DNA from 3 places in the Streptomyces sp. NPDC002580 genome. Region 2 is predicted to be linked to each of the others. Evidence: riboswitches for the same ligand, from Rfam matches in the RefSeq annotation. Region 2 holds a riboswitch; each other region holds the start of a gene.
What was found. Region 2 has a riboswitch for S-adenosylmethionine ahead of ACFYW7_RS25265 (putative leader peptide). Riboswitches for the same ligand answer to the same signal wherever they lie in the genome.
Positions count from the first base shown of each region.

Region 1 (9,566 bases), on a different contig from region 2:
TCCAACACCCCGGCCGCGCCGGATGTTCCCGGGCCGCGGACCCGAGCCATCGTCGACCGGCGCCGCGGGGTGAGGCCGGTCCGGGCCGACCCGCGTGCGCGGGTCGGCCCGGCCGGACTGGTCCGCCGGGTCCGCTGGGTCCTTCAGGACGGCGGAGGCGTGGACGTCCGCCTGGTGGCGGACCGCTCGTCCGACGCGCTCGGCGAGGTGGGCGTGCGGACCGCCGAGGGCGGCCCGCACGGGGTCGCCCAGGACGGGTGAGCCGAGCGGGGGAGGGGCTCCGCCTGCGCGGACGGTGGTCAGGTGCGCCACGGAGACGGAGCTCCTCTCGTTCGTGTCCGCCAGATCGACCTGGCTGCTGCGGATGGGAAATGACGACGGATCAGGAATTGCTGAGCGGCAACCCGGGCGGGTTGATCTCGGACTTGTCGACCGCCTCGTCGGTGAGGTTGTAGGCGGCCAGCCACTTGGCGTACTGCCCGTTCTCGATCAGGTGGTTGATCGCGTCGGCGAGCGGCTCGGCGAGGCCGCTGTCCTTCTTGGCGGTGGCCGCGATCAGGCCCTGGAGGCTCGCGCCGGCGCCGGAGAACTCGCCCGCGGTGCGCGTCGCCCGGGGCGTGTTCGCCACCTGCCGGTTGTGGTAGGCGATGCCGGGGTTGGGGCCGAAGTACGCCTCGATCCTGCCACTGGACAGGGCCAGATAGACGCTGTTCTTGTCCTGGTAGTGCTTGACGGTGAGTTGCTTGCCTTCCTTGGTCAGCTTGGCCTTCCACTCCAGGAGGATCTTCTCCTGGTTGGTTCCGGAGTCGACGGAGACGGTCTTGCCCGCGAGGTTCTTGTAGTCCCCGTCGAAGTTCCAGGTGCTCTTCTTCGGCACGGTGAAGGCCAGGTTGTCCTGCCGGTAGGAGGCGAACTCGTACTTCTTCTTGCGCTCCTCGGTGTCGGTGACGTTGGAGAAGGCCACGTCGACCTTGCCGCTGTCGAGGCCGACGAAGAGGTTCTCCCAAGTGGATTTCCGCTCCACGGGCTTCAGACCGAGGACCGCGGCGACCAGTCGGCCGAGGTCGGGCTCGGAGCCGGTGAGCGTCTTCTGGTCGCTGCCCACGTAGTCGAGCGGCGGGAATCCGGCGGGGAGCACACCGTGGCCGATGACCAGCTCGCCGCGCTCGCGGATGGCCGCCGGCAGTTCGGCGCTGATCGACTTCACCTCGGACACCTTGATGACGGTTTCCTTGGCGGCTCCGTTGGAGACCCGGCCCACGGTGACGGAACCGGACCCGGCGCCGTCGGTGGTGGTGGCCGCCTCGCTGTCGCCCCCACAGGCGGTGAGTCCGGTGGCGAGGGAGGCGACGGCGGTGGCGGCGGTGAGTCCGCGGACGAGTCTGCTGCGAAGGCCGGGAGTGGACATGATTCTTCCTTGGTTCGGTGTTCGGGGCGATGGGGTGAGGGGGCGCGGTTCAGAGGACCTTGCTGAGGAAGTCCCTGGTCCGCTCGTGCCGGGGCTTGTCGAGGACCTCGTGGGGTGGCCCCTGTTCGACGATCTTTCCGCTGTCGATGAAGACGACCCGGTCGGCGACCTCGCGGGCGAAGCCGATCTCATGGGTGACGATGACGAGGGTGGTGCCGCTGGTCGCCAGGTCCTTGATGACGGTGAGGACCTCACCGACGAGTTCCGGATCGAGGGCGGACGTGGGTTCGTCGAAGAGGATGACTCCGGGGCGCAGGGCGAGGGCACGGGCGATGGCCACGCGCTGCTGCTGGCCGCCGGACAGCTGCCGGGGATAGGCACCGGTCTTGTCCGCCAGGCCCACCCGGCCGAGCAGTTCACGGGCGAGTTCCCGTGCCTCGGGCTTCTTGAGCCTGCCCGTCGCGACGGGGGCCGCTGCCACGTTGTCCAGGACGGTCAGGTGCGGGAACAGGTTGAAGTTCTGGAAGACGAACCCGATCCGGCTGCGCTGGGTGAGGATGACGCGCTCGCTCAGCTCCTTCAGCCGCTCGCCGTGCTGGCGGACGCCGATCGGCTCCCCGTTGACGCTGACGTAGCCGATCTCCGGCTTCTCCAGGTGGTTGATGACCCGCAGCAGGGTCGACTTGCCCGATCCGGAGGGGCCGAGGATCACGGTGACCTCGCCCGGCCGCACGGTCAGGTCGACGCCGTCCAGGACCCGGTGGGAGCCGTACCACTTGTGCACGTCGTGCACCTCCACGGCGGCCGGGACGATCTCCGCGGCGTCGAGGGGCGCGGTGGTCTCGGTGCTCATACGGCGGCCTCCCGGCGGACACGGGCCCGCAGGTCGGTGAGACCGGCCCGGAGCTTCTGCAACGGCGTCGGCGGCAGGGTGCGCGTGGCTCCCCGGGCGTAGTGCCGCTCGACGTAGAACTGCACGACGGACACGACGCTGGTGAGGATCAGGTACCAGACGGTCACGACCAGGAGCAGCGGGACGATGTCGCCGGGATAGGTCGCGCCCATGGTCTGCGCGGAGCCGAACAGGTCGAGCAGGGAGACGTAGAAGACCAGCGAGGTGCTCTTGATCAGGCCGATGAGCTGGTTGACGTAGTTCGGGGTGATGGAGCGCAGCGCCTGCGGAAGGACGATCTTCCGGAACCGGTAGAAGCTCGGCAGGCCGAGGGCCGAGGCGGCCTCGTGCTGGCCCTGGTCGACGGAGAGGATGCCGCCGCGCACGACCTCGGCCGCGTACGCCGCCTCGTTGAGGCCGAGTCCGATGACGGCGACGGTCATGTCGGTGGCGAGTCGCGACTCGTCGAAGGTGAAGAAGGCGGGGCCGAAGGGGACGCCGATGCTGAGCGTCGCGTAGAGGGCGCTGAAGTTGTAGAGGAAGATCAGCACCACGATGAGCGGGATCGAGCGCAGTGCCCACACGTAGGTCCAGCTCACCGCGCGCAGCACGGGGCTCCTCGACAGCCGGGCCAGCGCGAGCACCACACCGCCCAACAGCCCCAACACCGCGCTGAGCGCGGCCACTTCGAGGGTGATGAGGAGACCGTCGAGGATGGTGGGGCGCAGGAACCAGTAGCCGAAGCGGTCCCACTGGTAGAAGGGATTCGTCGCCAGGCCGTGCACGAACTGGGCGACCACGACGAGCACGACCGCGGTGAGGATCCAGCGGCCGGGACGGACCGGCGCCAGCACCCGCTGAGCGGCGAACGACCGCCCGGCGGTCTCGTCCGCCCGGGCCTCGGCCGACTTGCCCGCATCGACTACGGCTTCGGCAGGAAAATCTGACGGACTGTGGGATATCGCCGCGGTCTCGAAGGACACGGCGGTGCCTGGGGGTTCACTCATGGCGGGCTCCAGCGGAATGGGAAACCCCGGGGCCGCGACGGCCGCGAGCGGTCACGCCGGAACGGCAGGGCGGAGATCGCTCTACGGGACCGGACGGCGCTCGGTGGACGCGCGGGAGAGGGGGCTGGGCGGACAACGGCACACCGCGACGGCGGGGTTCGTCAGAAACGCGGGACCTGCGGGACCTCGGGGAAGGATTCAGCCCCGACAGCGGGCACGGCCCGACGCGGCGGTACACAGTGCGCTGTTGACACGGAGCAGGTCGGTGGCGCGGTCGGCGACCAGCGGATGCCCGGGCGGCGGAACGCAGCCCTGGGGACGGCGGGGTGCCGTCCTGGGAACTGCGTACATGTCCGTCATCCATCCGTGCCGTGGGCCCGTGGGCCTCGCGCCTGCCGAAACGTCATCCGGTCCGGTCGTCACCTGGGCACCCCACCGCGATGAGAGGGCTGCCGGTCAGAAGGTCAGGGCCTGTCGCCACGCTCAAGACCGTTCTGGTCGGTCAGTAAGGCAGTTGCCCGTTCGAATGTCAACGCCGGTCCGCCCGATGGGACGACTCGGGGCCCGTCCACCCGTGTCCACCCACTCGCACCCGGGGCGCGTCTGGCGGCGCGCGCGGAGAGCCGTCCTCGTCCAGGAGCCGTCCGAACCGACCACCCAACGAGGCTTGTATGTAAGGGAGTTGATGTGAGGCTGTCGATCCGGCTCCAGTTTTTCGTGGGTGCCCCTCGGCGGGTCTCGCCCACGAGCGGACCCGTCCCCCCCCCATCCGCCCCGCGTCGTGGACGGTCTCGGTGTCGGTCCGCGTCCCCGGAGTTCCCCTTCCCCCTCACCACCGTCATCGTCATCGTCGACGAGTTCGCCACGAACCCCCTCCGGCGCCCGGCCACCCGGAACGCCCGGCGGCGGATGCGCCGTCGGCCGCGAACCGGGTGACCCACCGGTCGACTCAGCTGCGGAACAGACGCAACCGCTCCTCGCCCACCAGGGCCCGGGCCTGCGGGTCGGTGACCCCGAGATCGGGATCCGGCGCCAGGCACAGCACCCCGACCTTGCCGATGTGCTGGTTGGTCTGCACACTCCTGGCCGCCGCCCCGACCTCCTCCAGCCGGTACGTCTTCGACAGAGCCGGAACCACATGACCCAGCGCGACAAGGCGGTTGACCTCGCACTGCTCGTGGAGGTTCGCGCCGTGACTGCCGATGATCCGCTTCAGCCGCATCCACAGATACCGGTTGTCATAGGTGTGCGCGTATCCCGTGCTCGATCCGCAGGTGATGACGGTCCCGCCACGTCGGGCCAGGAAGACGGACGCCGGGAAGGTCTTGGCGCCGACGTGCTCGAACACGATGTGCGGGTCCTCACCGACCAGCGCGCGGATCGCCCGCCCCATCTTCTTCCACCCCTCGGACCGTTGCAGGAGCGTGTCGTCCCCGCCGAGGACCTCGTCGCGGTTGATGACGGCGTCGCATCCCAATGACCTCAGCAGGTTCGCCTTCTCCTCCGAATTCACCACACCGACCGGAATGCCGCCGCCGTTGCGCACCAACTGGACGGCGTAGGAGCCCAGGCCGCCGGTCGCGCCCCAGACCAGCACGATGTCCCCCTGCTTCATCCGCGCACCACGCTCGCTGACCAGCATCCGGTAGGCCGTACTGGCACACAGCGGGTTGACCGCGGCCTCCTCCCACGTCAGAGCGGGCGGTTTCGGCATCAGCTGGCTCGCCCGGACCACCGCGTAATGAGCCAGACCGCCGAAGTTCGTCTCGAATCCCCACGCCTTCTGCCCGTGCCCCAGCATTCCGTCGCGATGCGTATCGGGATCCTGCTCGTCGACATAGGCCGGCGAGATGGAGACATGGTCGCCGACTTTCCACCTGCGTACGGACGAGCCCGTACGGACGATGACGCCCGAGGCATCGGAACCGACGATGTGGTAAGGCAGATCGTGCCGCGCCTCCCACCCTCCGGCTTTCCCCATCTCCTTGAGGAACTGAAAGGTGGGCAGCGGTTCGAACATCGCCGTCCAGACCGTGTTGTAGTTGATGGCACTGGCCATCACCGCGATCAAAGCCTCGTCCGGAGCGAGTTCGGGCATCGGTACGTTCTCGACGAACAGGGACTTGGACACGTCCTTGTCCTCGATGCCCCGGAACATGTCGACATCACTGGCTCTCACCGCGGCCGCCGGGAAGTAGTCCGGCAGGGGGAGCGACGCGAGTTCCGTCGCGTCCGCGCCCGCGATGACTGCTTCGGACAGGGGCGAATTCATGGTGACTCCGTTCTCGTGCACACTGGCGACTGTTCCAAGAGAAGCGCTGATCCGCTGCCACGCAACCGCACGTCACCAGGCAGCCCACGTCGGGAAACACCGTTGGCCCATCGGTCGCCCCCCGCCCGGAGCGGACCCGTCGCCCTCCGTCCGCGCCACCGCGCCGACTGACCACGAAGTCAGCAACCGAATATGCCAAGGCCATACGAATCGGGCCCGTCGGTGATCGCCCTCGGCGCCGGCGCCCCGAGGGGGCGGTGCGCACCCAGCCTCTGAATCCTCGTGCGTGCTCCGCCACCCGGGCGATCTTCCGACTCGGCCCCGTCCGCCGCATTGCATGTTCGGAGCGTCCGTGAAAATGGAAGGCCCCGAACGAGTGAAAGCGTGAATTCCTCTCGCCGCCGATACCGGCGTTCCGGCCCGGCCGGAGGAGGGAAATCCGTCATGGCCGAAGGAGAACCATCCGCCATGACGGCGTCCGCGCCCACCCGCCCCTCGCCACGCGCCCGAGACGCGTTTTCTTCAGACGTCCACGTGCGCGCTCGAAAATATGTCGAGGCGTCCGCGCATTCCGGATCCTGACGGTGTGTCCTCTGGCGTTCAACGGACCGATTGGTCATGGTGGCTTCCGTATGGATCTTGTCACTTGGGGTGCGCGGGAACACGGTCAGGACTTTCCTGCCCGACCCGTCAGGGACCGAGATCGAGGCCCGTCCCCCTCCGGGACGTCAGTGCGCCACGCCTGCTGCCGGCGTCCTCCACTTCGGGCTATCCCCTTCATCAAGGAGCGCATCAGTCCATGTGGTCTGTCCTCGAACCCTCCGCGGGCCGTGCCCGGTCCGCGGGTCGATTCCCGCTCGTGTGCCTCGCACTCGTGACCGCTCTCCTCTCGACCCAGACGGCCGCGGCAGCGGAGGGACCCGGTGACGGACCCGGAACCCCCGGGGCGGTCGATCGCATCACCGCTGTCAAGAAGGTCGACGCCCGGATCCAGGACCTGACGGTCCTCTCGTCGGCCATGGGTGCCTCGATCCCGGTTCGCGTGATTCTCCCCAAGGGCTGGGACAAGGCGTCCGGAGTCACCTATCCGGTTCTCTACATGCTGCACGGCGGGGAGGACGACTACACGTCCTGGACGCGCGAGACGGACGTCGAGGAACTGGCGAAGGACGCCAACGTCATCGTGGTGATGCCCGACGGCGGAAAGGCCGGCTACTACAGCGACTGGTACGCCGGAACACCGCGCTGGGAAACCTTTCACACCACCGAACTGGTGCGCCTCATGGAGCAGGAGTACCACGCCGGACCCGCCCGGGCGATCGTGGGACTCTCCATGGGGGGCTTCGGCGCGCTCAACTACGCGGGACGCCATCCGGGCATGTTCCGATACGCGGCGGCGATGAGTTCGTACGTCGACCTCAACGACCCGGTCGTCCGCCTGACGCTGGCGCTGGGAACCGGCCTCGCCGGCATCGACGTCAAGCAGGTCTGGGGCGACCCGGTCGCCAACGCCGCCGTCTGGCAGGCCCACAACCCCGCCGCCATGCCGGGCGCCTTCCGCGGCACGCGGGTCCATCTGTCCGCGGGCAACGGCCTGCCCGGTCCGTTGGACCAGGGCCGGCCGCTCGACGTCCTGCTGGTCGGCGCGGTGGCCGAGTCCGCGCTTCCGGAATCCATCCGGAAATTCAGCACGGCGCTCCGCTCACGGGGAGTCGCGGTCACTACGCACCTCTACGGACCCGGCACGCACTCGTGGCCCTACTGGCAGCGGGAGCTGCACAGCATCTGGCCCACGATCATGACGTCACTCAGGTAGCGCCGACCGATACGGCCGGGCCATGAAGCGCCCGTCCACGGGTCGGTGCGTCACCGTCGGTGGCAACAGGACGCGATGTGAGAGGTGACGGGCATGGGCCGAACAGTGGTGATCTTCGCCGCGGGATCCCGCGGTGACGTTCAGCCCTGCCTGGCGCTGGGAAGAGCGCTGACCGGGCAGGGCGACACGGTGCGGATTCTCGCCAGTGTCCGCTACGAGCGCCTCATCACCGAGGCGGGGCTGAACCTCCACCCCCTCTCGGCCGATCCGACGGAGATCATCGAATCCGCCGAGGGCCAGGAACTGCTCGCCGGCAGACGCAACCCGGTGGCCTTCGTCCGCGGCTTCGGCCGCGTCCTGCGGCCCCGTATCGCCTCGGTCCTGGCGGAGACCCAGGCCGGTGCGAAAGGCGCCGACCTGGTCCTGGCGCCCACCCTCGGCTTCCTCGGCGTCCACCTGAGCCAGCACCTCGACGTTCCGCACGCGCTCGTCCACTTCCAACCGAGCCAGCCCACAAGGACGTTCCCCCACCCGCTGGCACCGGCCGCCCGGCTGCTGGGTCCGCCGGGCAACCGGCTCAGCTTCGACGCGGTCGACCTGGCGTCCTGGATCATGTGCCGCCCGTTCATCAACCCCTGGCGCCGGGAGCAGCTCGGCCTGTCGGCCCTGTCCCCGACGGCACCCTTCCGGCACGTCCGCCGCGCCACCGTCCTGTGCGCCTTCAGCCCCGCCGTCGTGCCCAGGCCGCCCGACTGGGGTCCGAACGTCCACCTGACCGGCTACTGGCACGACCCGCAGCCGACGTGGGAACCGCCGCGGCAACTGGTCGACTTCCTGGCCGACGGCCCCCCGCCCGTCTACGTCGGATTCGGCAGCATGAAGTCCGGCGACCCGGAGAAGACCGACGGCGTCGTCAGAGCGGCGCTGCGCCGTGCGGGACTGCGCGGTGTGCTGGCCGGAGATCCCGCCACCGGCGAAGAGGACATGCTCGTGGTGGGCGACACCTCCCACGCGTGGCTGTTCCCCAGGATGGCCGCGGTCGTCCACCACGGCGGGGCGGGCACCACGGCCGCGGCCCTGCGCGCGGGAAGGCCGTCGCTGGTCTGCCCGTTCTTCGGCGACCAGGGCTACTGGGGCTCACGGGTACACGACCTCGGCGCGGGACCCGAACCCCTGCCGGTCCGTGATCTCACCGTCGCCGCGCTCGCCCGACGGCTGCGCGCCCTGACCCGGAACACCGTTCACGCCGAGGCCGCGCGCGGGCTCGGCGCAGCCTTGCGGGCCGAGGACGGCACGGCCCGGGCCTGCGAGATCCTCAACCGGTGCATGGCGTAGAGCGTTCCGGCTCGTCGACTCCCTCGATACCCGCCCCGCCGCAGCCGGACCCCCGCCGACCCTGGCCGATCAGCGGGCATGAGCCCTCCTCACCCGCGCGGGTGAGGAGGGCTCATGCCCGGGCCCGGACGCCCGGGTGGGGTTCATGGTGCGGGCGGAGCGGTGGCGCCGGTCACGTGCTGAGCGATGGTCCGGACGTGGGGCGGGTCGATGACGGAGAGGTGGTCGCCCTCGACGGGGACGATCTCCAGGGACCGGCACAGCGGCGCCCAGCCCAGGTCCGCCTCGTCACGGAGATAGCGCGGGTCCAGGGCGGTGGTGAGCCGTTGCGACTGCTGCGCCCGGTACAGGACGACGTGTCCGTCGTAGGGGCGGGGGAGGTACCGCTCGCCGACACGGGCGTCGACGTAGGAGGTCCGTTGGTGCTCCATGATCCCCGGGCTCATGTCCAGTCCGGCCTCGGCGACGAGGCGCATGATCACGTCGATCTGCCGGTCCTCCGGGGTGGCCGACAATTCCTCGTACGGCAGGTCCAGCCGGTGGCCGTACGTCGTCTCGACGTACTCGGCGAAACGTCCGAAGCGCTCGAGCAGGAGTTGGGGCGAGTCCTGTTCCGGCAGGGCGGCGGGCAGGATGGTGTCGATCAGCCCCAGGAACCCGATGTCCTGCCCCGCCTCGGTCAGTTGGCGCGCCAGTTCGTACGCGAGGCATCCGCCGAAGGACCAGCCCAGCAGGTGGTACGGCCCCTCCGGCTGGATGTCGCGGATGAGCCCGAGGTAGTGGGCCGCCTTGTCCTCGACGGTGCTCAGCTCGTCGACCCGCTCCAACCCGTACAC
Region 1 is NZ_JBIAQZ010000002.1:563,433-572,998, reverse strand. It holds gene ACFYW7_RS08950 (transporter substrate-binding domain-containing protein) at 383-1,408, opposite strand; gene ACFYW7_RS08945 (amino acid ABC transporter ATP-binding protein) at 1,458-2,261, opposite strand; gene ACFYW7_RS08940 (amino acid ABC transporter permease) at 2,258-3,307, opposite strand; SAM riboswitch class IV at 3,691-3,798, opposite strand; gene ccrA (crotonyl-CoA carboxylase/reductase) at 4,257-5,579, opposite strand; gene ACFYW7_RS08930 (alpha/beta hydrolase) at 6,454-7,395, shown strand; gene ACFYW7_RS08925 (glycosyltransferase) at 7,489-8,730, shown strand; gene ACFYW7_RS08920 (SDR family NAD(P)-dependent oxidoreductase) at 8,874-9,566, opposite strand, start outside.
Region 1: it holds a riboswitch for S-adenosylmethionine, as region 2 does, so the genes downstream of both, ACFYW7_RS08940 (amino acid ABC transporter permease) here and ACFYW7_RS25265 (putative leader peptide) in region 2, are expected to answer to the same signal.

Region 2 (9,566 bases):
TGACGTAGCCACTCACCAGGAAGAACATCAGGACGCCGTAACGGCCGATGTCCACCGCGGGCGTCAACTGCCCCCGCAGTTCCGCCATGAAGGCGTACGACGAGTGGTCGAACGCGACGAGCAGCGCGGCCAGGCCACGCAGTGCGTCGAGCCAGCCCGAGCGCCCGGGACCGGCGGGCCGGTCGGAGGCGGGTGGCAGCGAGGCGGCGGAGGAGGGGCCCTTCAGCGGCGGAGGGAAGGGCAGTGCGGGCTCCATGAGGTTCCCTACCTGGACGGGGATTCTTGAGGTGCGGGCTCGTCGCGAGGGACGTGCGGCGGGCGTCCGGCCGTCAGCTCGCGTGCGGAGGGCATGGTGAGGTCAGGCCGAAGGCATGAGGAGGGAGGGGCCGGTTCCGGTGACCGTCCGAGCCTCGCTGTCCCATCGAAGTGCGGCGCCGGAGCGGCGCGGCGCGGGACACGCTTCGATGAGGCGGCTTTCGCCGGGATTGTCTACACGCTGATCAGCGGTTGTGCGTAGCGGGCGGGGAGCCACCACCGTCGGCGGGGCGAAGCCGACCGCGCCGACCGGCTGCCGTGTGGTGGGCCGCAGTGCGCCGGGTGGCCCCCGCCGGGCGGTGGACCGCTGCGCGTGACGCGCACCCGGTGGCTTCCACCCGTCGCCGTGGGGTCCGCCCCGGGCTCCTCGTGCTTCGGGCTTCCGCGGTGTTCGGGCGGCCCGGGCCGCCCGGGCGGTGCGGCCGGGTCGCGCGGGCGGTGCGGCCGGGTCGCGCGGGCGGTCGCTGGCCGTGGGGCACCGGGGTGGGTCTCACCGGGACGAAGGGTCCTGGTCCTTGACGGTGAGGGTGACACTGCCGTCACCGTGGCGTTCCACCGCGTACGCCGCCGGGGCGGCCGGTGAACCGGGCGCGACCAGCGTCGCGAGGGCGGCCACCGCGCAGCCCGCCATGGCGACGGCGACCCGGCGCCCGGTGCACAGCCGACGTACCCGGGCGGGTTTCACACCTTCGCCGGCTCCGGCACCGTCCGGCACCGTTCCTGACTCGCGCAGCTCGATCTCGCGCGTCAGCTCGGCCAGCAGTCGGTCCTCGAAGGTCGGCCTCCCGGGCGACCCGGCGGCGTTTTGAGGAGACGACGTTGCGCGCGATGCCGTACGGCCAGGCCGTCTCGCTGCCGAGGCGCGGCCGGTAGGTGCGGGCCGAGTCGAGGACAGCCAGGAAGTTCTCGGCCGTCAGGTCGGCGGCGGTGTGCGGGTCGTCGACCCGCCGGGCCACGAAACGTGTCACGGCGTCGACATGTCGCCGGTAGAACGCTTCGAAGAGCCGCGGGTCCCGTACCGCGGCGGCGGGCCCGCCCCGTATCCGTTCCGCGCCGTCCGCGGGCGTCTCCCCTTCCTGTCGCGGTCTCCTCGGCTCTCCCGGGGAGGTTCCTGGAGCGCTCCGAAAGCCGCTTCACCTGTTCTTGGGCGGCGGCGCGAAAAGCGTCAGAGGGTGAACCCGGGTCGAGCCATGGCGGGCGCTCCGTGGTCGGGGTGGTTGGGCCTGCGTTGTCGGCGTGCATGCGACACAGTGGTGGCATGGGCCATCTGTGGATGACGTGGTCGCTCGAAGGAGTCGGATCGGCCGGTCAGAACGTCGCGGACGTCGAAGCGGCCTGCCATGCCCTGATCGGGTCCGTCGAGCGGTCGCGACGCGCCTTCGACGAGCCGGAGCCGTGGGAGGCACTTCGTCGATCGGCGCTGATCATCCAGGACCAGATGCTCGGCACGGGGCGCGAGGTCCTCGACCAGGGCAGGGAATGGACCTCGACCCTGAAGGGCGTGAGCATCGTCCTGATCCCCCGCGACTGACGGGGCCGGACGCCGGTCGGGTACCGCGGTGGCACCGCAGGCCGATCGCTGAGGAGTTCGCTCACGCCTGGGGCGGGCGGGGAGCGCGGTCGTCGCCCGGACCGGCGACCGGTGGAACGGTGCGCTCGGCCCGGGCCGCGTTCAGCCGCCGCGGGGCCCCCGGTCGGCGGCCCGTGACCCGGGGACGCCGGCCGTGCTCGGGGTGCTCCTCACCGCGGCCCGGTGGAACGCCCGCCCCGGAAGGCGGGGTGGTCGCCGAGGCGGCGTACGTAGTCCTGGAGTCCGGGGAACGAGCGGAGGCTGTCGGCGAGGGCCGGTCGGGTGAGGGCCACCCAGACGTCCACGTCCGCCGCCGTCAGCGTGTCGCCCAACACGTAGGGCCGTACGGCGAGTCGGCAGTCGAGCAGCTCCAGGGCCGCCGAGAGGGCCGAGGGCGACGCGGACGCCGTGACATCACGGTCCAGCAGGTCGCGGAGGGCCCGGATGTCCGAGGCCAGGGCCGGCGGGCGCAGGGTGGAGGGGCACTCCGCGCCGTGGCCGGAGAGGAGCCCCGCGAGGTCGCGGAGGATGTCGGGGGTGTGGTTGCTGACGATCCGTCCGCTCCACCGGTCGCACAACGCGGGCGCCGTCAGCGGTCCGTGGTAGTGGTGCTCGGTGGCCTCGTAGGCGCGGCGCAACGAGGCGAACGCGTCGGGCGTCTCGCCGGGATGCGTCAGGAACGTCGTGGCGACGGAGTCCTCGAGGCCGAGCAGGCCGAGGGTGATCTCGATGCGCAGGGACTGCGGACAACTCACCGTCAGGTAGAGCTCGTAGCGGTGCGGCGCCGGATAGAAACCGCCGGCCAGACCGACGCCGATGCGGGACTGGTGGGGGAGGACGGAGGGCGTGGCCGCTTCGAGGCGGAGCCCGGCGGGGAACGGAACCTGGTCGCAGGGACCTGCGTCGGTGGTGCTGGACGTACGCGAAGCTGTCTCGGGCATGACTCTCCCTTGGGGAACGAGGAAGCCACCGCTGCCTCGTGGGCATGAGCGATGAGCGGCCGAATGCGGAGCGACTGCGCTGGACGCGCCGGTCCGGATCGAACGGACCGGCCACGGATCAGTAAGCGCTGGAGACACGCAACAGATCGATGTGCAAGCGCCTCGTCAAGTCGTTCCTGGGCATTCTCACCGGTCCCACCTGAGGGGCTCGCGAGACGCGAGACCACGCTTGTCCCGCCGCACCGGCGGGACCCGGTCGTCACCCGGGGCACCCCGTCGCGGCGGAAGGGTTGCCTGTCAGCGGGCCGGGGCCGATGACCACAGGCGCGGGACGAACCCGCGCCGTGGGCGCTGACAATCGTGACCGTCCACGCCAGTCTCGGGCTGCCCTGAGGTGGCGTCAAGAAGGCCGCGTGCACGGTCTCACCTGGTGGTCACCCACAAGGACATCCCTTTGGGGACGGATCGCGGGCCTGCCGTGAACCGCCCTGCCGCATAAGGCACTTGACGCGGAGGAGGGAAGCGCCCCCGCGGCCAAGCCGCTGCTCCCAGGTTCCGCCGTGCGGCCGATGACAGGCTCCGTTTCGAGCCGGTGAGGGCCGCTGCCGTCCCGGCATGCCCCTCTGCGTCCCGTCCTCGTTCCCCGGTGCCCGTGCGCCGCCTCGTGCCGGACACCGCCGTCGACGAGTCCGGCCGGGGCCTCTCGGCCTCGGCCGGACGGGCCTCGTCGGCCGGGAGTGTCACCTCCGCGGATCGGGCCTCAGCAGCGCGAACGCCGCGCCGAAGGGGTCCGCGACCCAGGAGATCCTGCCGACCTCCGGGACGTCCGCGGCGGGCATCAGCACGGACCCGCCGTGGGACCGCGCGGCCGCGACCGTCGCGTCCACGTCCTCCGTGTGGAAGTACGGCACCCAGCGGGGCCGCTCGGCCCCGTCTCCCGCGCCGTCGCCCGTCGGCGCGACGCCGCCGAAGGACGCGTCCTGCTGGTCGCCGTCCTTCGTGCTCAGCACCCGGTACGTCATGCCGGGCACCGTCATGTCCTGGCTGCGCCAGCCGAAGAGGCCTTCGTAGAAGCCGATGGCCGCGGCGGGGTCGGGGACGTGCAGTTCCGCCCAGACCAGGGTGTTCGGGGCCGAGGCGATGCCCAGCCCGGCTGTCCTGCCGGGCTGCCAGAGGGCGAACTCGGCTCCCTGCGGGTCGGTGGCCTGGGCGAGCCGACCCTCGCCCATGACGTCCATGGGCTTCATCCGGACGACACCGCCACCGGCCCTGACGGCCGAGACGGTGGCCTCGATGTCATCGGCCTTGAAGTGGATCATCCAGGCGGAACTCGCTCCCTCCTCGGTGAGCGGCCCGAGGGCGGCGACGGTCTTCCCGTCGACCTGGAAGAACCCGTACCCGCCCGCCTCGGGCCCCGCTGAGGCGAACCGCCAGCCGAAGACGGCGCCGTAGAACGCGGAGGCCGCCTCGGTGTCGGGGCTGCCGAGGTCGAGCCAGTTGGGCGATCCGGTACTGAAGTCCGTACTGAGCATGGGAGTCCTCCAAGGCGTGGTCGCGTCGGTCCGGGGCCACGATGCCGACCCTGTCCGGAGCGGGCCACCCGTGACCGTCGACGGGCCTCGGGCTTCCCCTGTTCGGAGGAATCCGCGGCACCGGTCCGGGCGACGGTCAGGCGTCGCCCGTTCTCGACGACCGACATCGACGGTGCGCACGGTATGGCGTCGGCCGGCTCATCCGGTCGACGCGAGTGCGGTCGTACGGCCTCCGAGCGCGGCGGAGAAGTGGTCCGTCACCTGTTCCAGCGCCTGGGCGGCGGCCGGCGCGATCACCGGGGCGCCGTCGTCGCCGAGGGCCACGTCCTTGTCGAGCGTGAACCAGCCCGGCACGATGTGTGACGCGCCCATGGAACTCAGCACCGGACGCAACGCGTAGTCGATGGCGAGCACATGGGCCGTACTGCCGCCGGTCGCGAGGGGCAGCACCGTCTTGCCGGCCAGCGCGTACTGCGGGAGCAGGTCGAGGAGGGACTTCAGCAGGCCGGAGTAGGCGGCCTTGTACACCGGTGTGCCTATCACGACGCCGTCCGCTCCCTCGAACAGGGCCGTGGCCTCGACGATCGCCGGATGCCGGAAGTCGGCTCCGAGCAGCGCGTGGGCGGGCAGCGTACGCACCTCCAGGGGGGTCACCTCGTGGCCCTGGCGGCGTAGCCGGTCGTCGAGGTGACGCAGGAGTCGGGTGGTGCGGGACGTGGGAGAGGGACTTCCGGAGACGGACACGATCGTGGCCATGGGTGACCTTCCGGGTCGGGACGCGGATGCGTGGAGAAGGAAGCGGAGGTACGACGAACGGAGGAGGAGGGAGAGGGGAGCAAGGGGGAGAGGGACGTGCGGTCACGGAGGTGCGGCGGCGGGGCGGGGCGTCCGGTGGGGCCGGGAGGCGGGGCGGTCGCGTGGTGGTGCGTCGGCCGGTCCGGCGGCGCCGCCGGGCGTGCGGCGGCGGTCTGGGGGCCGGGCCGTCACCAGGCGCTCGACCGTACGCTGATCAGCGGCCGCAGGTCGGCTCGCAGCGTTTCGAGGAAGGTGACGACCTCGGCCGCCACCGAGCGGTGCTGGAGATCGTTGAGGACGTCGTGGTGGGCGCCGCGGACCACCGAAAGGCGGGCTTGGGGAAGCGACTTGGCCACGCGGGCCAGTGCCTCGTGGTCGGCGAGCGGGTCGGATTCGCCGGCGAGCAGCAGGGTCGGGAGCGGGACCTCGCCGGCGTAGGCCGCGTCGAGCACGTGCTCCGGGACCGGCTCGCCGAGCGACCCGCGCCGCACGTGCGGGTCCTGGGCGAGGACGCCCCGGTGGGCGGGGCAGGAGGTGCGGACGTCGAGCTCGTGGTCCCAGGTGTCGGCCGAGGCGCCGGACCCGGTGGACGGGCCGGGAAGGCCGGCGAGCACGAGGGCGTCGGGCCGCCAGGCCGCCGGAGCCCCCGCCCGGCCGAACAGCGCGGCGAGGGCGGCGGCCCCCGAGTCCGCCCCGACGAGGACGACCGGCCGTGCCGCCCCGTCCTCGGGCGCCGTGCCCTCGGCCGCTGCGGCGAGCCGGGCGGCGAGAGCGGTCAGGGAGGCGGCCGGGTCATCGGCGGCGGGATCGGGGGCGTCGATCACCCGGACGCGGTAGGCGTCGGCGGCGAGCCGCCGGCCGAACCGCGTGTAGGTCGCCGGGGTCTCGCCACGCCCGGGAACCACGAGGATCGTGCCGCGGACGAGGAGCCCTTCGGGCCCGTGGTGGTCGCTGTACCGGGTCATCTCATACTCCTGTGGCTACGGGCTCGACGGGGACCGAACCGGCCGGGGACGCGGGCTTCCAGCCCAGGGCGGGTGCCACCTCGGTCGCGATGAGTTCGAGGGCGCGCACGGCGGCGTCGTGGTCGGGGACGGCCGGGTTGAACTGGGTGATCAGGTCGGTCGCGACGGGCAGGACCCGCTCCCGCCGCAGGGCTTCGACCACCTCGTCGGGATGGCCGTAGAAGGCGTGGAAGCGGCGCAGCGCCTCGTCCTCGCCGAGGCCCCTGGGGAACGCGCCGCTCTCCGCCATGCGCAGCGCCGCCCGGTGCACGTCGCCGCCGATCGCGCGCAGGGCCGTGCGCCGGTCCTTGGCCGGGAACACGAAGCGGGACAGGCCGACGCGCGGGCGGTGCGGCTGGTCCCAGGCCGCGAGGAAGGCGTCGGCCCAGGGGCGCTGCACCTCGTCGGTGGGGGCGTCGAAGCCGTAGGCAGCCCGGTTCAGCAGCAGGTTGGAGCCACGGCTCGCGGCGTACGCGGCTCCCTCGGCGCTGAACACGCCCTGCCAGACGCGCCGGGTGAAGTCACCCGGCCGGGGCTGCACGCGGAAGCCGGGCGTGCCCACCTCGTCCCGCGCCAGGGCCCGCCGCAGCACGTCGAGGTTCTCGCTGGTCAGTTCCCGCTTGCGGGCGACGTCCTTGGCGAACGCGGCGTACTCGAGACCGCTCCCTCCGCTGCCCACGCCGACCTCGACGCGACCGCCGCTGAGGGCGTCGACGGTGGCGACGTCCTCGGCGAGGCGGACCGGGTCCTCCAGGGGAAGGACCGTGACGGCGGTGCCGAGCCGGATCCGGGTCGTGCGCGCCGCCGCGTGGGCGAGGAAGGTCCAGGGCGAGGACAGTCCGCCGCCTTCGAGGGAGACGTGGTGCTGGGCGACCCAGCCGACGTCGAAGCCGAGTTCGTCGGCCACGGTGAAGAGTTCCTGGGCGTTGCGGTAGGTGCGGGCGGTGTCCTGGTCGTGTCCCTGGACATGGGTGAGGAAGCCGAGTCTGAAGCGTGGCGGCTCGCTCGTCATGGGTGGGCCTTTCGGTGTCGGGCCGCCGCGCGACCCGGCCGGGGTGGGCCGGGCCGGGGCGTGCGGCGAGGGGCGCGCCGGGTCCGGGCGGGAGCCTCAGCCGTTCACGAGCCCGTCCTCGCGGCTGTGGCGGTTGGCCGGGACGGGCAGGCCGAGGTTGCCGCGCAGGGTGTCGGCCGCGTACTCGGTGCGGAACAGCCCGCGCTTCTGGAGGAGCGGGACGACGCCGTCGACGAAGAGGTTCAGCTCGTCCTCGGTGCGGAAGGCGAGGTTGATGCCGTCGAAGGTGCCGGCGTCGAACCACTTCTCGATGGTGTCGGCGACGGTCTCGGGCGCGCCGACGAACGGGGAGCTGCGGAACTGGTTGACGGAGGCGGCGACCTGGCGGAGCGTCAGGTTCTCCGTCCGGGCCCGCTCGATGAGGTGGGCCGCGCCGGTGCGGCCGCCCTTCTCCGCGAGGTGGGCGACGTCGGGGAACGGCGCGTCCAGGTCGTGTCCGCTGAAGTCGTAGGCGCCGAAGGACCGGCCGAGCAGGGCGAGGTTGGCGGCGAAGTCGTTGTCCTCCTCGAAGATCTCCCGTTCGCGGCGCCGGGCGGCCTCGTCCGTGGCGGCGACGACAGGGCCCCCGTGGATGAAGATCTTGATGTGCTCGGGGTCACGGCCGTAGGAAGCGGTCCGCTTCTTGATGTCGGCGTAGTACTCCCGCGCCTGCTCGAGCGTGCCGCCCGGCGCGTAGATGCCCTCGGCGACCCGCGCGGCGAGGTCGCGGCCCTCCTCGGACACCCCGGCCTGGAAGATCACCGGCTGGCCCTGCGGGGACCGGGAGATGTTCAGCGGTCCCGCGACGTCGAAGTGCTCACCCCGGTGGTCGAGCGCGTGCAGCTTCGCCGGGTCGAGGAAGACGCCCCGGTCCACGTCGGCGGGGAAGGCGTCGTCCTCGTAGGAGTCCCACAGTCCCCGGGCGACCTGGACGAACTCCAGGGCACGGCCGTATCGCGTGGCGTAGTCGAGGTGTTCGTCGAGTCCGAAGTTCCGGGACGTGCCGGTGTCGAAGCTGGTGACGACGTTCCAGCCGGCCCGGCCGCCGCTGATGTGGTCGAGGGAGGCGAACCGGCGTGCCAGGTTGAACGGCGAGTTGTAGGTCGAACTCGCCGTGCCGACCAGGCCGATGTGCCGGGTGTGGGTGGCGACCGCGGACAACAGGGTCAGCGGTTCCAGGCGGTTGAGGTAGTGCGCCGGATAGGTGGCGTTGATGAACTGACTGTCGACGATGAACAGGGCGTCGAAGAGGGCGTGTTCGGCCGCCTTCGCCAAGCGGATGTAGTAGTCGATGTCGATGCTGGCGTTCTTCGCCACGCGCGGGTCCTTCCACAGACCGTGCTGGCCGGGACCGCCGACGCCGTAGGGGTGCAGGGCGAGATGGATCGTGCGGGACATGGTTCTGTTCCTGTCTGTCGTGGCTTCGGGGATGCGTTCGGGCGGGCGGTGGGGTGTGTGCTCAGGCGTGGAGGAGGGCGCGCAGGGCCTCGCGCTCGGCGCGGTCGGCCGACGCGGAGTGCAGGGTGGGCGCCGAACGGACGAGCAGGCGTGTGTAGGGGTGCCGCGGCCGGGTGATGACGTCCCGGGCGGCACCGGCCTCGACCAGTTCGCCCTGGTACAGCACGGCGATCCGGTCGGCGATCCCGGCGACGGAACCGAGGTCGTGGGAGATGAAGACAAGGGCGACGCCGTCGTCGCGGAGCTCCTTGAGGATCCGCAGGATCTGGACGCGATTGGCGGAGTCGAGGGCGCTCACCGGCTCGTCGAGGATGACGAGACGCGGTTCGGTGACCAACGCCCTTGCCACGGAGACGCGTTGGCGCTGGCCGCCGGAGAGTTCGCCGGGCAGCCGGTCGAGCAGGTCCTCGGAGAGGCGCACCCGGGCGAGGAACGCGCGGACCCGGCGTGCCGCGTCGTCGCGGGCGACACCCCTGACGAGCAGCGGCTCGGCCAGGGAGGCCTCGACGGTGAGGTCCGGGTCGAGGCTGCGCAGCGGGTCCTGGAAGACGTACTGGATCACGCCGCGGCGGCGCAGCGTCCGCCACTGGCGGGCGCCGTAGGCGCTGACGTCCTCGCCGTCGACGACGACGGACCCGGCCGAGGCGCGCACCAGGCCGAGAACTGCCCGCGCCAGGGTGGACTTGCCCGAGCCCGTCTCGCCGATGACGCCGACGGTCTCGCCCGGCGCGAGGCTCAGGGAGACGCTGTGCAGGGCGCGCCGGCGTCGTCGGCGCGGTCCGTAGTGGACGTCGAGGTCCCTGATCTCCAGGACGGGGCTCGCGGACCTCCCGGCGATGTCGGGCGCCCGGTCCTGATCGACGGTCACGGGGCTGTCGGGCGCACCCTCGTGGCGCACGT
Region 2 is NZ_JBIAQZ010000008.1:320,520-330,085, reverse strand. It holds gene ACFYW7_RS25290 (acyltransferase family protein) at 1-256, opposite strand, end outside; gene ACFYW7_RS25285 (hypothetical protein) at 806-1,000, opposite strand; partial or broken gene ACFYW7_RS25280 (RNA polymerase sigma factor) at 1,068-1,358, opposite strand; gene ACFYW7_RS25275 (hypothetical protein) at 1,574-1,846, shown strand; gene ACFYW7_RS25270 (cell envelope biogenesis protein OmpA) at 2,056-2,826, opposite strand; gene ACFYW7_RS25265 (putative leader peptide) at 2,945-3,010, opposite strand; SAM riboswitch class IV at 3,047-3,192, opposite strand; gene ACFYW7_RS25260 (VOC family protein) at 3,567-4,358, opposite strand; gene ssuE (NADPH-dependent FMN reductase) at 4,557-5,114, opposite strand; gene ACFYW7_RS25250 (alpha/beta hydrolase) at 5,342-6,118, opposite strand; gene ACFYW7_RS25245 (LLM class flavin-dependent oxidoreductase) at 6,120-7,169, opposite strand; gene ACFYW7_RS25240 (LLM class flavin-dependent oxidoreductase) at 7,266-8,606, opposite strand; gene ACFYW7_RS25235 (ABC transporter ATP-binding protein) at 8,668-9,504, opposite strand.

Region 3 (9,566 bases), on a different contig from region 2:
TCGTGTGCAGTGGCAGCTCGGAGGTCGGTGAACTCGCCGAGCGGGCCGATCTGGTGGTCGACGGGCCGGCCGGTGTCGTGCGGTTGCTCGCCGGGCTCGCGGCCGCACTCGCCTGACCTGGTCGTTCGCCGCCGTACGCCGGGGGCGGCCACGGCCTTCTTCCGCCCCCGCCGCCCCTGCCCTTCCCGTCCCCCGGACTCCGCCCCGGACCCCGCTCCTCGAACGCCGGAGGGGCTGGAGCCTCCCCGCCCGGAGGGGCTGCGACCGTCGTTCAGCGCTCCAGTTCGCGTAGTTGGTCGAGGAACCACTGGGTCGGGGGCAGGGCGGTGGCCGCGGCGGTCAACCGCTTGGTTCGTTCGGCCCGTTCGCCGGGCTGCATGGTCAGCGCCTCGTGCAGCGCGCGGGCCGTACCGATCACGTCGTACGGGTTCACGGAGATCGCGTCCTCGCCCAACTCCTCGTACGCGCCCGCCTCTTTGGAGAGCACCAGCGCACAGCCCTCGTCGGAGACGACCGGGACCTCCTTGGCGACCAGGTTCATGCCGTCCCTGATGGGGTTGACGAGGGCGACGTCGGCCAGTCGGTACGCGGCCAGCGAGCGCGCGAAGTCGTCCTTGACGTGCAGCACCACCGGGGTCCAACCCGGTGTCCCGTAGGCGGAGTTGATCTCGTCGGCCACGCGCTGCACCTCGGCCGTGTAGTCCCGGTACACCGCGAGGTCCTGCCGCGAGGGGTAGGCGAAGGCCACGTGGACCACCCGCTCGCGCCACTCGGGACGCTCGTCGAGCAGCTGCCGGTACGCGAGCAGTCCGCGCACGATGTTCTTGGACAGCTCGGTCCGGTCGACGCGCACGATCGTCCGGCGGCCCTCGCCGATCTCCTCGCGCAGCGCGGCCATCCGTTCTCCGACGTCCGCCCGGTGGGAGCGCTCGCGCAGGAACTCGGCGTCCGCGCCGAGGCCGTGCACCCCGACGCGGGTCTCGCGCACGGGCGGCAGGGTGCCGTCCAGGTGCTCGATCGTCCGGGGAGTGTCCGCGGGCCCGTTCGCGCGGTAGCGCTCGGGGTCGGTCCCTTCGGCGCAGCGCATGAACGCGGTCGCCCACCGCCAGGTCAGGAACGCCACCCGGTCCGCGCCGAGCATGCCCCCGATCAGCTCCGCGCGGATGTCGTCGGGGAGCATCCGGAAGTAGTCCTCGGGCGCCCACGGGGTGTGGGAGAAGTGACCGATGCGCAGGTCGGGGCGCAGTTCGCGGAGCATCCCCGGCACCAGGCACAGGTGGTAGTCCTGGACCAGCACGGAGGCGCCCTCGGCGGCCTCCTCGGCCAGTGCCTCGGCGAAGGCGCGGTTGTAGGCGCGGTACGCGTCCCACTTGCGCCGGAACTCCGCGTCGAAGACCGGCTCCAGCGGGGTCTGGTACAGCAGGTGGTGGACGAACCACAGGACGGAGTTGGCGATGCCGTTGTAGGCGTCGGCGTGCACCTCGGGGTCGATGGCCAGCATGCGTACGCCGTCCTCACCGACTCCGCGGCGCACGGCCTCCCTGTCGCCCTCGCCGAGGGCCGAGCACACCCATAGGGCGCCCGCGTCCGGCCCGATCGCCGAGAGGCCCGAGACGAGGCCGCCGCCGCCGCGCCGGGCGTGCAGCGAGCCGTCCTCCCGTTCCTCGTAGGTGACCGGGCCGCGGTTGGAGGCGACCAGAATCCGGTGGGCACCGTGCGTTGAAGCCATGCCTCGAAACCTAGCCCCGTGTCGAAACGCTCAAACGTTCCCGTCGGCCGTATGCGATCGGAGGTGGTCGCGGGCCGATCGGGCCGGTCTACGCGGCTTTGTGCCGCCGGTACTCGGAGATTTCGGTCATCGGGGGCCTCTCCTCGGTGTCCACCGAGTACGTGCGCGGCCGGAAACCGTCCCGGCCGCGCTCGAACTGGGTGAGGGCGGGGCGGATCAGATGGCCGCGGGCGAGCCGGAGCTGGGCGGTGCGGTAGATCGCGGCGGCCATCCGGCCCAGCGCCTGGCCGTCCTGGTGGCGGTGCTTGCGCACGCCGACGTCGACCTGGGCGAGGGCGTCGAGGCCCACCAGGTGCAGGGCGTCCACGAGCATGCCCAGTTCGACGCCGTAGCCGACGGGGAACGGGAGCCGTTCGAGCAGGGAGCGGCGGGCGGCGTACTCGCCGCCGAGCGGCTGGACGAAGCCCGCGAGCTGCGGCCAGTGCATGTTCAGCAGCGGGCGGGCCATCAGCTCGGTGACCCGGCCGCCCTGTCCCGTGGCGCCGCCCAGCGGGCGGTCGTACATGGCCTTGACCAGGTCGACGCCGGGATCGGTGAGCAGCGGGCCCACGATCCCGGTGACGAAGTCGGACGAGAACTCCCTGAGGTCCGCGTCGACGAAGCACACGATGTCCCCGCTCGTCACGAGCAGCGACCGCCACAGCACCTCGCCCTTGCCGGGCACCGCGGGGATCCGCGGGAGGATGTCGTCGCGGTGCACGACCCGCGCGCCGGCGGCGGCGGCGACCGCGGAGGTGCGGTCGGTCGAGCCCGAGTCGACGACGACGATCTCGTCGACGAGGGGTACCTGCTGCATCAGGTCGTGGCGGATGATCGCGACGATCTCGCCGACCGTCTCCTCCTCGTCGAGCGCGGGCAGCACGACGCTGACCGTCGACCCGCTGACGCGTTTCGCCGCCATGAGCTTGTGGAGCGGGCGGTCGGTCAGGGACCAGGAGCGTGTGCTCAGCCAGTTTTCGACTTCATTCAGCACCGTCTGCGGCTCCTCACTGTCTGATCACACGCTCTCATCGGCGTGCCCGCTGCGGCCAGCGGCGGATCGATGGGCGTCGTCTCGCGGTTCGGACGACTATCTCAACTGTCCTGGCCTTCGGTTACAGTCTTGAACAACGCGGATGACCATCGCATGTCCTGGATCGTCGGTCCGTGCCAGGTTCAACAGTTCAACAATCAAATACCGCTCATCCAGAGGGGCAGAGGGATACGGCCCGATGAAGCCCCGGCAACCCTCCAGCCGGTCTCGTACCGCTCGACGTCGGATCGACGTCGGTCAGGTAGCGAGGCTCCCGGCTCGGGAAGGTGCCAAGTCCGTCTCACGGCGAAGTGCGCCGTGGGGAAGATGAGGAAAGGGCCTCGCCTCCATGGCTGCGCAGACAGTTGCAAGTACCACGAACTCCGCCGACGCGGTGGACCTCGGCCCGGCCGCGGCGCTTTCCTGCCGCGAGTGCGGGCACCGTGTCCCGCTAGGCCCGGTCTTCGCCTGCGAGGAGTGTTTCGGCCCGCTGGAGATCGCCTACGACTTCTCGGCCTACGAGACCGAGGAACTCCGCAAGCGCATCGAAGCGGGACCCACGAACATCTGGCGCTACGCGCCCCTCCTGCCCGTCCCCGCGGACGTGGCCGACAAGCCGAACATCAACCCCGGTTGGACCAAGCTCGTCCAGGCCGACAACCTGGCCCGCGAGCTCGGCGTCGACGCCGGCAGGCTCTTCGTCAAGGACGACTCCGGCAACCCGACGCACTCCTTCAAGGACCGCGTGGTCGCCCAGGCCATCGAAGCGGCCCGCGTCTTCGGCTTCACCACCCTCTCCTGCTCCTCCACCGGCAACCTCGCCGGCGCCGTGGGCGCCGCGGCGGCCCGCGCCGGTTTCCGCTCCTGCGTGTTCATCCCGCACGACCTGGAGCAGGGCAAGGTCGTCATGGCCGCGGTCTACGGCGGCGAGCTCGTCGGCATCGAGGGCAACTACGACGCCGTGAACCGCTTCTGCTCCGAGCTGATCGGCGACCCGGCCGGCGAGGGCTGGGGCTTCGTCAACGTCAACCTGCGGCCGTACTACGCCGAGGGCTCCAAGACGCTGGCGTACGAGATCTGCGAGCAGCTCGGCTGGAAGCTCCCCGACCAGCTCGTCGTGCCGATCGCCTCCGGCTCCCAGCTCACGAAGATCGACAAGGGGCTCCAGGAGCTGATCGAGCTCGGGCTCGTCGAGGACCGGCCGTACAAGATCTTCGGCGCCCAGGCCGAGGGCTGCTCCCCGGTCTCCGTCGCCTACAAGGCCGGTCACGACGTCGTACGGCCGCAGAAGCCGGACACCATCGCCAAGTCGCTCGCCATCGGCAACCCCGCGGACGGGCCGTACGTGCTCGACATCGCGCGGCGCACCGGCGGAGCGGTGGAGGACGTGAACGACGAGCAGATCGTCGACGCGATCAAGCTGCTCGCGCGCACCGAGGGCATCTTCGCGGAGACGGCCGGCGGGGTGACCGTGGGCGTCACCCGCAAGTTGATCGAGAACGGCCTCCTCGACCCGACCCTCACCACGGTCGTGCTGAACACCGGTGACGGCCTCAAGACCCTGGACGCGGTGGCCTCGGACACCGGGCTGACCGCGACCATCCGCCCGAACCTCGACTCCTTCCGAGAGGCTGGCCTCGCATCATGAGCGTCAACGTCCGCATCCCCACCATCCTGCGCACCTACACCGGGGGCGCCGCCGAGGTGAGCGCCGAGGGAACGACCCTCGCCGAGGTCATCGCCGACCTGGAGAGCAACCACACGGGCATCGCCGCGCGCGTCCTGGACGACCAGGGCAAGCTGCGCCGCTTCGTCAACGTGTACGTCAACGACGACGACGTCCGGTTCGAGCAGGGCCTTCAGACGGCGACGCCGGACGGTGTGGGCGTCTCGATCATTCCGGCCGTCGCCGGAGGCTGACCGCTCCGTTCGTTACCCTCGGTAATGCCGAACACGCTGAGTTCATCGAATTGCCCCCTCCGTGAGAGAAACGGAGGGGGCAATTCTGCATGATTGAGCGCGCTACAGTTGGGGAAGCCACTTCGCTTTGGATGTTGGTTTCATGCCGGACGCATATGAGTAGTCGTTCCGCAGCCGACAAGAAGTAGCCAAACTGGCCCGTCTTTTTGGGCAGTTCATGGCATTTGCGGGGCCCGACTTGCCCCGGATCCTTACGTATTCTCCGCATGTCATTGATCGGCCATGCCCAGAATTCTCGTCCGATTGACCTGTTGCAGAGGGCAGTTGGGCAGATACATTCAGCCGCGGTCGACGCGTTCCGGCGCACACCCCCAACCGTTTGGGGGGGTGAGGTCTGACCCGGATCCGCGAAGTGTGGATCTGTGCAAGGGCCAGTAATAGGGGAGTTAGGCATGGCTCAGGGCACCGTCAAGTGGTTCAACGCGGAGAAGGGGTACGGCTTCATCGCGGTCGACGGTGGTGCGGACGTCTTCGTGCACTACAGCGCGATTCAGATGGACGGCTACCGCACCCTTGAAGAGGGTCAGCGAGTGGAGTTCGAAATCTCGCAGGGCCAGAAGGGTCCGCAGGCGGACATGGTCAAACTCGCCGTCTAGATCCGGGCGCGAACGGCCACCGACGCACTCACGCCGAGGGGCCCGCATCCCACCAGGGATGCGGGCCCCTCGTGCGTCCCCGGCCGACTCCGGCGGCCCATCCGGGGGCTCCGCGCCCCTCGGGCCGTCTCCCGACCGCCTCGCGCGCGCCCATCGGTGCGCCCGCGAACACCCGCGAGCGCCCCCGCCCGGCCCCTTGCGAGGCCCGGCCGGAGGCCTGTTTTTGGTGAGAGGCGCTTGCACTCGCAGGGGTCGAGTGCTAATCATTGGCGTTAGCACTCTCCCAGTGAGAGTGACAGAACTTGGATCGGGCCAGTGAGGCCCGCGGGCCTGTGGGGCAAGGAACCACAAGGCTTGCAGGCCGTCCGTCGCGGGCGCGGGCACGATCCGGAGAAATCCACCCCGTCCGGGAGGACCACTTCACATGGCCAAGATCATCGCGTTCGACGAGGAGGCACGGCGCGGTCTCGAGCGCGGGATGAACCAGCTCGCCGACGCCGTCAAGGTCACCCTCGGCCCCAAGGGCCGTAACGTCGTCCTCGAGAAGAAGTGGGGCGCGCCCACGATCACCAACGATGGTGTTTCCATCGCCAAGGAGATCGAGCTCGAGGACCCGTACGAGAAGATCGGCGCCGAGCTGGTCAAGGAAGTCGCCAAGAAGACGGACGACGTCGCCGGTGACGGTACGACCACGGCGACCGTGCTGGCCCAGGCGCTCGTGCGCGAGGGTCTGCGCAACGTCGCCGCCGGCGCCAACCCGATGGCCCTCAAGCGCGGTATCGAGAAGGCCGTCGAGGCCGTCTCCGGTGCCCTGCTCGAGCAGGCGAAGGATGTCGAGACCAAGGAGCAGATCGCTTCCACGGCCTCCATCTCCGCCGCCGACACCCAGATCGGCGAGCTCATCGCCGAGGCGATGGACAAGGTCGGCAAGGAAGGCGTCATCACCGTCGAGGAGTCCCAGACCTTCGGTCTGGAGCTGGAGCTCACCGAGGGTATGCGCTTCGACAAGGGCTACATCTCGGCGTACTTCGCCACCGACATGGAGCGTATGGAGGCCGTCCTCGACGACCCGTACATCCTGATCGCGAACTCCAAGATCGCGAACGTCAAGGACCTGCTCCCGCTCCTCGAGAAGGTCATGCAGGGCGGCAAGCCGCTGCTGATCATCGCCGAGGACGTCGAGGGCGAGGCGCTGTCGACCCTGGTCGTCAACAAGATCCGTGGCACCTTCAAGTCCGTCGCCGTCAAGGCTCCGGGCTTCGGTGACCGCCGCAAGGCCATGCTCGGCGACATCGCCATCCTCACGGGCGGCGAGGTCATCTCCGAGGAGGTCGGCCTCAAGCTGGAGAACGCGGGTCTGGACCTGCTGGGCCGTGCCCGCAAGGTCGTCATCACCAAGGACGAGACCACGATCGTCGACGGCTCCGGCTCCGCCGACCAGGTCGCCGGCCGGGTCAACCAGATCCGTGCCGAGATCGAGAACTCGGACTCGGACTACGACCGCGAGAAGCTCCAGGAGCGCCTGGCGAAGCTGGCCGGCGGCGTGGCCGTCATCAAGGCCGGTGCCGCCACCGAGGTCGAGCTTAAGGAGCGCAAGCACCGCATCGAGGACGCCGTTCGCAACGCGAAGGCGGCCGTCGAGGAGGGCATCGTCGCCGGTGGTGGCGTGGCCCTGCTCCAGGCTTCCTCGGTCTTCGAGAAGCTCGAGCTCACGGGTGACGAGGCGACCGGCGCGAACGCCGTGCGGCTCGCCCTGGAGGCCCCGCTCAAGCAGATCGCCGTCAACGGTGGTCTCGAGGGTGGCGTCATCGTCGAGAAGGTGCGCAACCTGCCCGTCGGCCACGGCCTGAACGCCGCGACCGGTGAGTACGTCGACATGATCGCCGAAGGCATCATCGACCCGGCGAAGGTGACGCGCTCTGCCCTGCAGAACGCCGCCTCCATCGCCGCGCTGTTCCTGACCACCGAGGCCGTCATCGCCGACAAGCCGGAGAAGGCCGCCGCGGGCGGCGCTCCGGGCGGCATGCCGGGCGGTGACATGGACTTCTGATCGACCTCTGGTTGATCAACGTCCTTACCGAGGGCGGCACTTCCTGGCGACAGGGAGTGCCGCCCTCGGGCTTTTCCGGTACAGGGCGCGGAGGGCGGGCCGGTCGCCGGCCGACCCGCGCGGTCCGGTCCGGTGGCGCGCGCCTCGCGTGGCGGGGATCACATGACGTGGTGCCGGACGGGCGGAATGCGCGCGGGCGGCATGGCTGTTGTGCTACTCACATGCATTCCATGCGTGTGCACATACCAGCTGGTCTACCGTTATCGGTGTACCGTCCCCCTCCCGAGGAGCCCCCCACGTGAGTGTCACCGCGTCCGCCGCCTCCCGCGCGGCCGAGATCCTTTCCCGGCCCGTCGCCCTGGGCGGCCTCACCGTCCCGAACCGGATCGTGATGGCTCCGATGACCCGCGAGTTCTCCCCGGGCGGCGTCCCGGGTGAGGACGTGGTCGGGTACTACTCCCGCCGCGCCGCCGCGGGCGTGGGCCTGATCGTCACCGAGGGCACGTACGTCGGTCACGACTCGGCCGGCCAGAGCGACCGCGTTCCGCGCTTCCACGGCGAGGAGCAGCTGGCGGGCTGGGCGAAGGTCGTCGACGGCGTGCACGCGGCCGGCGGGACGATCGTGCCGCAGCTGTGGCATATCGGCATGGTGCGCAGGGCGGGTCAGCCGCCGTTCGCGGACGCCCCGCCGGTCGGTCCGTCCGGCATCTTCAAGGAGGGCGCCGAGGCCACCGGCAAGGCCATGACCCGGCAGGACCTGGACGACGTCCTCGGGGCGTTCGTCCAGGCGGCGGTGGACGCCGAGCGCCTCGGCTTCGACGGAGTCGAACTGCACGGCGCCCACGGCTACCTGCTCGACCAGTTCCTGTGGTCCGGCACCAACCGGCGCGAGGACGCGTACGGCGGCGACCCGGTGGCCCGCGCGAAGTTCGCGGCCGAGATCGTCGCGGCCGTGCGCGCCGCCGTCTCCCCGGAGTTCCCCATCCTCTTCCGCTACTCGCAGTGGAAGCAGCAGGCCTACGAGGCCCGCCTCGCCGAGACCCCGGAGGAGCTGGAGGCCATCCTCGCGCCGCTCGCCGCGGCCGGAGTGGACGCCTTCCACGCCTCCACGCGCCGCTACTGGCTGCCCGAGTTCGACGGCTCCGACCTCAACCTCGCCGGCTGGACGAAGAAGCTGACCGGCAAGCCGACCATCACCGTCGGCTCGGTCGGCCTGAACGGCGACTTCATCAAGGCCTTCCAGGGCGAGGGTTCCACCGTCCGCGGCATCGACGATCTCCTCGACCGCCTGGAGCGCGACGAGTTCGACATGGTCGCCATCGGCCGCGCGCTGCTCCAGGACCCCGAGTGGGCGGCGAAGGTCCTCGCCGGCCGTTTCGACGAACTGGCCCCGTACGACGCGGCGGCGCTCGGCTCGCTCAGCTGACGTCCCCTGGATCGACGCCCTCGGCCGGGACGGCGCAGGACGCCGTCCCGGCCGAGGTGTCGGCACCCGTGCGGGGAGCCGTCACACGGGTGCCCTTTCGCGGCGGTGTGCCATCGCGGCGCGGATCTCGGCCGCGTGGGCGCGGACCGTCGTGGACGTCAGGGGAGCGGTCCCGGAGGGAACGGCCTTCCCGCTGCACCGTCCGCAGAAGCCGCCCGGCAGGGCTTCCGGACTGCCCGGGGCGCGGCATTCCGCGCACTCCAGCATGCGGTCGGGCGGGCTCGGGGCTTCTCCCACGGGCTCGGGCGCGGGCTCGGGTGGGAGTTTGTCCCGCAGGCGGGTGCGTACGAGGGCGGCCGGACTGTGGACGGGAACGGGGAGCCCCGCGGTGAGGGCCCGGACCACCTGTTCGTCGGTGGCGCCCCTCGTGAACCACTCCGCGAGCAGGGGGGCGAGATCCGCGCAGTCCCTGGCCGACAGGGACAGGGCGGGGGTCGTACGGCCCAGCGCCGCCAGCAGGATGTGGGCGCGGGACCGGGTCGGGGCGGACCGCCGGTCCGGGGGCTCTTCCGGGATGCCGCCGCGGCTGAACAGCGCCCACCAGCCGTCGTCGCGCGCCGTTCGGGTGAACCACGATCGGGTGACCCAGCGGGAGCTGCCCGAACCGGCCAGGTGTTCGCGTCCACGGCGCAAGTGACCCGCCCGGGTCAGGT
Region 3 is NZ_JBIAQZ010000005.1:422,254-431,819, reverse strand. It holds gene otsB (trehalose-phosphatase) at 1-116, shown strand, start outside; gene ACFYW7_RS18600 (trehalose-6-phosphate synthase) at 272-1,729, opposite strand; gene ACFYW7_RS18595 (glucosyl-3-phosphoglycerate synthase) at 1,818-2,762, opposite strand; SAM riboswitch class I at 2,968-3,135, shown strand; gene thrC (threonine synthase) at 3,151-4,449, shown strand; gene ACFYW7_RS18585 (MoaD/ThiS family protein) at 4,446-4,721, shown strand; gene ACFYW7_RS18580 (cold-shock protein) at 5,174-5,377, shown strand; gene groL (chaperonin GroEL) at 5,802-7,427, shown strand; gene ACFYW7_RS18570 (NADH:flavin oxidoreductase) at 7,726-8,853, shown strand; gene ACFYW7_RS18565 (hypothetical protein) at 8,935-9,566, opposite strand, start outside.
Region 3: it holds a riboswitch for S-adenosylmethionine, as region 2 does, so the genes downstream of both, thrC (threonine synthase) here and ACFYW7_RS25265 (putative leader peptide) in region 2, are expected to answer to the same signal.